DNA from 2 places in the Micromonospora sp. NPDC023737 genome. Region 2 is predicted to be linked to the other one. Evidence: predicted binding sites of a transcription regulator. Region 2 holds the regulator's gene; the other holds the start of a gene.
What was found. The regulator HrcA, encoded in region 2, represses chaperone genes, less so after heat shock. The targets are predictions, from matches to a motif close to GGTTNGCACNCTCNNNNNGAGNGTGCNAACC.

Region 1 (3,409 bases), on a different contig from region 2:
TCAGGCCGTTGCCCCACTCGGCGGCGGCGACCTTCTGCGCCACCACGTAGCCGTCGTGGCCGGCGTTCTCGGCGATCCAGCGCAGCGGCTCGACGAGCGCCTTGCGGACGATCGAGACACCGACCTTCTCGTCACCGGTGTAGCCGAGGTCGTCGGCGAGCGCCGGCAGGACCTGCGCCAGGGCGGCGCCACCGCCGGGCACCGTACCCTCCTCGACCGCGGCCTTGGTCGCCGCGATGGCGTCCTCGATGCGGTGCTTGCGCTCCTTCATCTCGACCTCGGTCGCGCCGCCGGCCTTGATGACCGCGATGCCGCCCGACAGCTTCGCCAGCCGCTCGGCGAGCTTCTCCCGGTCCCACTCGGAGTCCGAAGCCTCGATCTCCTTGCGGATCTGGGCCACCCGGTCGGCGACGTCGGCGGCCTGGCCGCCACCGTCCACGATCGTGGTGTTGTCCTTGTCGACCACGACGCGCCGGGCGGAGCCCAGCACCTCCAGGCCGACCTGGTCGAGCTTGTAGCCCAGCTCCGGGGCGACCAGCTCGGCGCCGGTCAGGATCGCCATGTCCTGGAGCATCGCCTTGCGGCGGTCACCGAAGCCGGGCGCCTTGACCGCGCAGACCTTCAGGGTCTTGCGGATGGAGTTGACCACCAGGGTCGAGAGCGCCTGACCCTCGACGTCCTCGGCGATGATCAGCAGCGGCTTGCTGTTCTGCAGGACCTTCTCCAGCAGCGGCAGCAGCTCCTCGATCGCCGAGATCTTCTGCGTGGTGATCAGGACGTACGCGTCCTCGAGGACCGCCTCCTGCGACTCCGCGTCGGTGACGAAGTGCGGGGAGACGAAACCCTTGTCGAACTGGAGACCCTCGGTCACCTCCAGCTCGGTGGCGAGGGTCGAGCCCTCCTCGACGGTGATGACACCGTCACGGCCGACCCGCTCCATCGCCTCGGCGATCATGTCGCCGATCGTGGAGTCCTGCGCGGAGACCGTCGCGACGTGCGCGATCGCCTCCTTGCCGGCCACCTCGACGGCCCGGGCCAGCAGCGCCTCGGAGACCTTGGCGCTGGCCGCGTCGATGCCACGCTTCAGGCCGGTCGGGTTGGCCCCGGCCGCCACGTTGCGCAGGCCCTCGCGCACCATCGCCTGGGCCAGCACGGTCGCGGTGGTGGTCCCGTCGCCGGCGACGTCGTTGGTCTTGGTCGCCACCTCCTTGACCAGCTGCGCGCCGAGGTTCTCGTACGGGTTGGTGAGCTCGATCTCCTTGGCGATGGTCACACCATCGTTGGTGATCGTGGGCGCACCAAACTTCTTGTCCAGGACGACGTTGCGCCCGCGCGGGCCGAGGGTGACCTTGACCGCGTCCGCGAGGGCGTTGACACCGTGCTCCAGCAGGTGTCGGGCGTCGTCCGAGAAGCTCAGGATCTTCGCCATGAATGTCCCTTCAAGCGGCGTTGCCCCGGCCCGGCGAACCGGACCGGGGCAACGACACTGATCGGTTGCTTACTTCTCGATGACCGCGAGGACGTCGCGGGCGGAGAGCACCAGGTACTCCTCGCCGGCGTACTTGACCTCGGTGCCGCCGTACTTCGAGTAGAGGACGGTGTCGCCGACCTTGACGTCGATCGGCACGCGGTTGCCCTTGTCGTCGATCCGGCCGGGGCCCACAGCGAGGACGGTGCCCTCCTGCGGCTTCTCCTTGGCGGTGTCGGGAATCACGATGCCCGACGCCGTGGTGGTCTCAGCCTCGTTCGCCTGGACCACGATGCGGTCCTCAAGCGGCTTGATCGCAACCTTGGTCGCGGTAGTCACGGGCATACCCTCCTGGGGTACTGGTTTCTGTGCCGGCCGGCAAGGCCGACCAGCGTCAATCTGCCACATGCCACCGGGCGGGGCCGTCGTCGCGGGTGCCGGTCCGCCTGGCGTTCAGCACTCGGGTCGAGTGACCCGGGAGCTGGCACCCTCAGGTTGAGAGTGCTAATCGCAGGTTATTCCGTGGCTAGCACTCCGTCAAGGAGAGTGCCAACCCGCCGGGCGGCGCGTCGAGGTCGGCCACCACAATGACCGGGTGGATCTCGATCAGCTGGCCGCCCTGCGTACCGCCGAGGGCGCCGCCGCGCTGGACTCGGCGACCCGGGTGACCGGCGGCGACCCGCTGGCCGCCGCGTCCGCCCTCCGCGCGGCCGGGGTGCCGGCCGGGCTCGCGGCGGCCGCGCTGACCCAGGCCGAGTTGCGCCGGCGGGCAACTGCCAAGTTCGGGCCGACCGCCGCCGGGATGTTCCTCACCCGCGCCGGCCTCGAACAGGCCACCCGGGGCGTGGTCGCGGCGCGCCGCGCCGCACGGCTGCGGGCCGCCGGGGTACGCACCCTGGCCGACCTCGGTTGCGGACTGGGCGCGGACGCGCTCGCCGCCGCCCGCGCCGGCATCCGGGTGTACGGGGTGGAAGCCGACCCGCTGACCGCCGCGATGGCCGCCGCCAACGCCGAGGCCGCCGGGCTGGCCGACCTCTTCACCGTGGAGTGCGGCGACGCGACGGCGTTCGACGTCAGCCGGGTCGAGGCGGCCTTCTGCGATCCGGCCCGGCGCGCCGGCGGCACCGGCCGGCGGATCTTCGACCCGAACGCGTACTCGCCTCCCTGGGACTTCGTCACGCGGCTCGCGGAGCGGACGCCACGGACCGTGGTGAAGGTCGCCCCCGGGATCGACCACGGACTGATCCCGGCCGGCGCCGAGGCGGAATGGGTCAGCGTCGACGGCGACCTGGTCGAGGCGGCGCTCTGGTGCGGCGAACTCGCCGAGGTCCCCCGCCGCGCCACCCTGCTGAGCGAGAAGGAGGGGACCCCTGTCGACGCGTCCGACCGTGACCGGGGCGCCGCCGATCAGCTGACGGGCGCCGGTGACCGGGAGGCGAACGTCGGCCCGGTACGCCGGTTCCTGCACGACCCGGACCCGGCGGTCGTGCGGGCGCACCTGGTCGCCGAGCTGGCCGACGAGTTGGACGCGACACTCGCCGATCCGACCATCGCCTACCTGTACGCGGACACTCCGACGCTCGGCCCGTACGCCCGCTGCCTGGAGGTCACCGACGTGTTGCCGTTCTCGTTGAAACGGCTGCGCGCGCTCCTGCGGGAGCGGGGCGTTGGCCGGGTGGAGATCCTCAAGCGCGGCTCGGCGCTGACCCCGGAGCAGCTCCGGCGGGACCTGCGGCTGGCCGGCGACGCGGCGGCGAGTCTCGTGCTCACCCGGATCGCCGGCGCGCCGACCGTGCTGGTCTGCCGCCCGGTGCAGGACTAGATTCCCGATCGTGGCGGGACGGGGCACACCGGCGACGGCACTGCTGACGAAGCGGAAGGTCGCACACAGCACCCACCCGTACGACGTGAGCCCGGACGCGCCCAACTACGGTGCGCTGG
Region 2 (3,409 bases):
GGACCGGGCCCGGACCGGGCGGGCCGGCCGACGTGTCAGGCGTGACCGTTGAAGGCGTCGCGCATCCGGGAGAAGAAGCCGCCCTGCTTGGTCAGCTCGGCGACCTCCTCGCCCCGGGTCTTGGCGAACTCGCGCAGCATCCGCTCCTGTTCGGCGTCGAGCTTGCTCGGCGTACGCACATCGAGGTGCACGTAGAGATCGCCCCGGCCGGTGCCGCGCAGGTGCGGCACGCCGCGGGCGCGCAGCCGCAGCGTGCTGCCCGGCTGGGTACCGGCCTTGACGTCGACGGTCTCCTCGCTGTCCAGCGTCTTGATGGTCAGCCGGGTGCCGAGCGCCGCCGCGGTCATCGGCACGGTGACCCGGCAGTGCAGGTCGTCGCCCTTGCGGGAGTAGACGTCGTGGGGACGCTCGTGGATCTCCACGTAGAGGTCACCGGCGGTGCCGCCGCCGGGGCCGACCTCGCCCTGCTGGGCCAGGCGGATCCGCATGCCGTCCTCGACGCCGGCCGGGATCTTCACGGTGAGCGAACGACGGGTACGCACCCGGCCGTCACCGGCGCAGGTCGGGCAGGGGTGCGGGATCGTGGTGCCGTAGCCCTGGCAGACGGTGCACGGCCGGGCGGAGACCACCTGGCCGAGGAAGGTGCGCTGCACGGACTGCACCTCGCCGCGGCCACCGCACGCCTCGCAGGTGGCGAGGTGGGTGCCCGCCGCGGTGCCGGCGCCCGAGCAGGTGGTGCAGAGGACGGCGGTGTCGACGGTGATCGGCGCCTCGACACCGAACGCGGTCTCGTGCAGGTCCAACTCCAGCCGCAGGATCGCGTCGGCACCCGGCCGGGTACGTGGCCGAGGCCCCCGCGAACCGCCGGCGGCACCGCCGAAGAAGGCGTCCATGATGTCCTGGAAGCCGACGAACGGGCCGGCTCCCCCGGCACCACCCGGGCCACCGGCGCCGCCCCCGCCAGGCGCGAGGGGGTCGCCGCCGAGATCGACGATCTGCCGTTTCCGGTCGTCCGAGAGGACCTCGTACGCGGCGTTGATGTCCTTGAACTTCTCCTGTGCCTCCGGGTCCGGATTGACATCCGGGTGGAACTGGCGCGCGAGCTTGCGGTAGGCGCGCTTGATCTCGTCATCGGAGGCGTCCCGGCTCACGCCGAGAATGCCGTAGTAGTCCCTGGCCACTGCGTTCCGTGTCCTCATGTTCGTTTGCGTTGCGCCGGCCGCCGACCGGATCCGGCCGGACGGTACTGCCTAGTTCTGGGCCAGCAGATCGCCCACGTAGCGTGCCACGGCGCGCACCGTGGCGATGGTGCCGGGGTAGTCCATCCGGGTCGGCCCGAGCACGCCGAGGCCACCCACGATCGTCGAACCCGGGCCGTAGCCGGTGCTCACCACCGAGGCGGCGCGGAGATTGTCGATCTCGTTCTCGTCCCCGATGCGCACCCGCATCGAGCTCTCCTCGACCTCGCCGATCAGCTTCAGCAGGACCACCTCCTCCTCGAGGGCCTCGAGGATCGGGCGTAGCGAGCCCTGGAAGTCGAGCAGCCCGCCGCGGGTCAGGTTGGCCGTACCGGCCAGTGCGATCCGCTCCTCGTGCCGCTCGACCAGCGTCTCCAGCAGCACGCTGGCGAGGGTGGCCATGGCCGGGCGCAGGTCGGGGCTGACCTCGTCGACCAGCGCCTGCACCAGCGGGGGTGTCTCCGAGAGCCGCGTGTCGACCAGCTTCTCGTTGACCAGCCGCCGCAGGTCGGTGACGTCGTCGGCCGGGATCGGCCCCGGCATCTCCACGAGCCGCTGCTCGACCCGCCCGGTGTCCGCGATCATGACCAGCATCAGCCGGGTGGTGGAGATCGGCACCAACTCCAGGTGCCGGACGGACGAGCGGGCGAGGCTCGGGTACTGCACGACGGCGACCTGCCGGGTCAGCTGGGCCAGCAGCCGGACTGTGCGGTGCACCACGTCGTCCAGGTCGACGGCGCCGAGCAGGAAACGCTCGATGGCTCGACGCTCGGCCGGGCTGAGCGGCTTGACCCGGGACAGCCGGTCCACGAAGAGCCGGTAGCCGCGGTCGGTGGGCACCCGGCCGGCGCTGGTGTGCGGCTGCCGGATGTAACCCTCCTCCTCGAGCACCGCCATGTCGTTGCGAACCGTCGCCGGGGAGACTCCGAGCTGGTGTCGCTCGACCAGCGCACGGCTACCGACCGGCTCCTGCGTGGCGACGTAGTCCTCGACAATCGCGCGGAGCACGGCGAGCTTGCGGTCGTCGAGACCCATCCTCCCCACCTCCTACGCGCATCGGCCGCCGGCGTTCTGCGCCACGCGCGGCGTTCCTGGCACTCGACTGTAGCGAGTGCCAGTCTACGTCGGCAGGCCCGCCAACGCGATGATCAAGGACGGACCACGGGTGCGGGTCCTGCCCTCGTCGCGGTGACAGGACAGCCGGGCGGGGGGGCGGCCGGTGGTCGCCAGGTCGGACGGGTCGGCCCGGCGGTGTCGCTATGGCGTGACGTTGCCGGCGGCCCCTACCGTGACGTTCATGACTGAACCACCTCGCCCTCCCGGCGCGGGTGAGCCTGGCGGCCAGCCGTCGGACCCGACCCCGCCGCCGCCCGCTCCCGGGCCGTCCGCCGCGGACGAGCCGCCCACCGCACCCCTGTCCGGGGCCCCAGGCCCCGGTGCCTATCCCCCGCCCGGTGCCTATCCCCCGCCCGGTGGCTATCCGACACCCCCCGGTGGCCCGCAGTCACCCGGGGGCTACCCGCCCCCGGGTGGCGGCGCTCCTCCCGGGGACTACCCGCCGCCGGGCGTCGGGTATCCGACCGGCGGCGGCTACGGCCCACCCTCCGGCTACGCCGGCAACGAGGACAAGACCTGGGCGCTGGTCGCGCACTTCGGCGGCGCCGCGGGCATGCTCCTGAGCGGTGGCGTGCTCGGCTGGATCGCCCCGCTCGTGGCCATGCTGGCCCGGGGCAACCAGTCACCCACGGTCCGCGCGCACGCCGTGGGCGCACTCAACTTCCAGCTCGCCTGGTCGATCGTCGGCCTGGTCGGCTGGATCCTCTCCTGCATCCTCATCGGCTTCGTCGCCGTCGGCGCCGCGGTGATCATCGGCACCGTGTTCGGCATCATCGCCGGGGTCAAGGCCAACGAGGGCACCCCGTACCGCTACCCGATGTCGGCGAGCCTCATCAAGTAATCCCGACTGGCCGCTACCCCGCCGGCCGGGCACCCCCTAGGCCAGCAGGTCCCGTACGACAGCGTCGGCGAGTAGCCGGCCGCGCAGGGTGAGCACCGCGCGGCCGGCCGCGTACTCGTCCGGGGCCAGCAGGCCGGCGGCGTGCGCGCGCTCGGCGCCGGCCCGCCCCGTGTCGTCCAACACGTCGAGCGGCAGCCCGGTGGCGAGGCGCAGC

Region 1: a site for HrcA is predicted at 1,948-1,978, ahead of groES (co-chaperone GroES). Genes of this name have one in related genera too.

What each region holds. Positions count from the first base shown of each region.
Region 1 covers NZ_JBFAAL010000002.1:256,138-259,546, reverse strand. The annotation lists gene groL (chaperonin GroEL) at 1-1,429, opposite strand, end outside; gene groES (co-chaperone GroES) at 1,499-1,813, opposite strand; gene AB0F98_RS06610 (methyltransferase domain-containing protein) at 2,064-3,290, shown strand; gene ybaK (Cys-tRNA(Pro) deacylase) at 3,301-3,409, shown strand, end outside.
Region 2 covers NZ_JBFAAL010000018.1:73,611-77,019, reverse strand. The annotation lists gene dnaJ (molecular chaperone DnaJ) at 36-1,181, opposite strand; gene hrcA (heat-inducible transcriptional repressor HrcA) at 1,251-2,273, opposite strand; gene AB0F98_RS27460 (DUF4870 domain-containing protein) at 2,536-3,195, shown strand; gene hemW (radical SAM family heme chaperone HemW) at 3,232-3,409, opposite strand, start outside.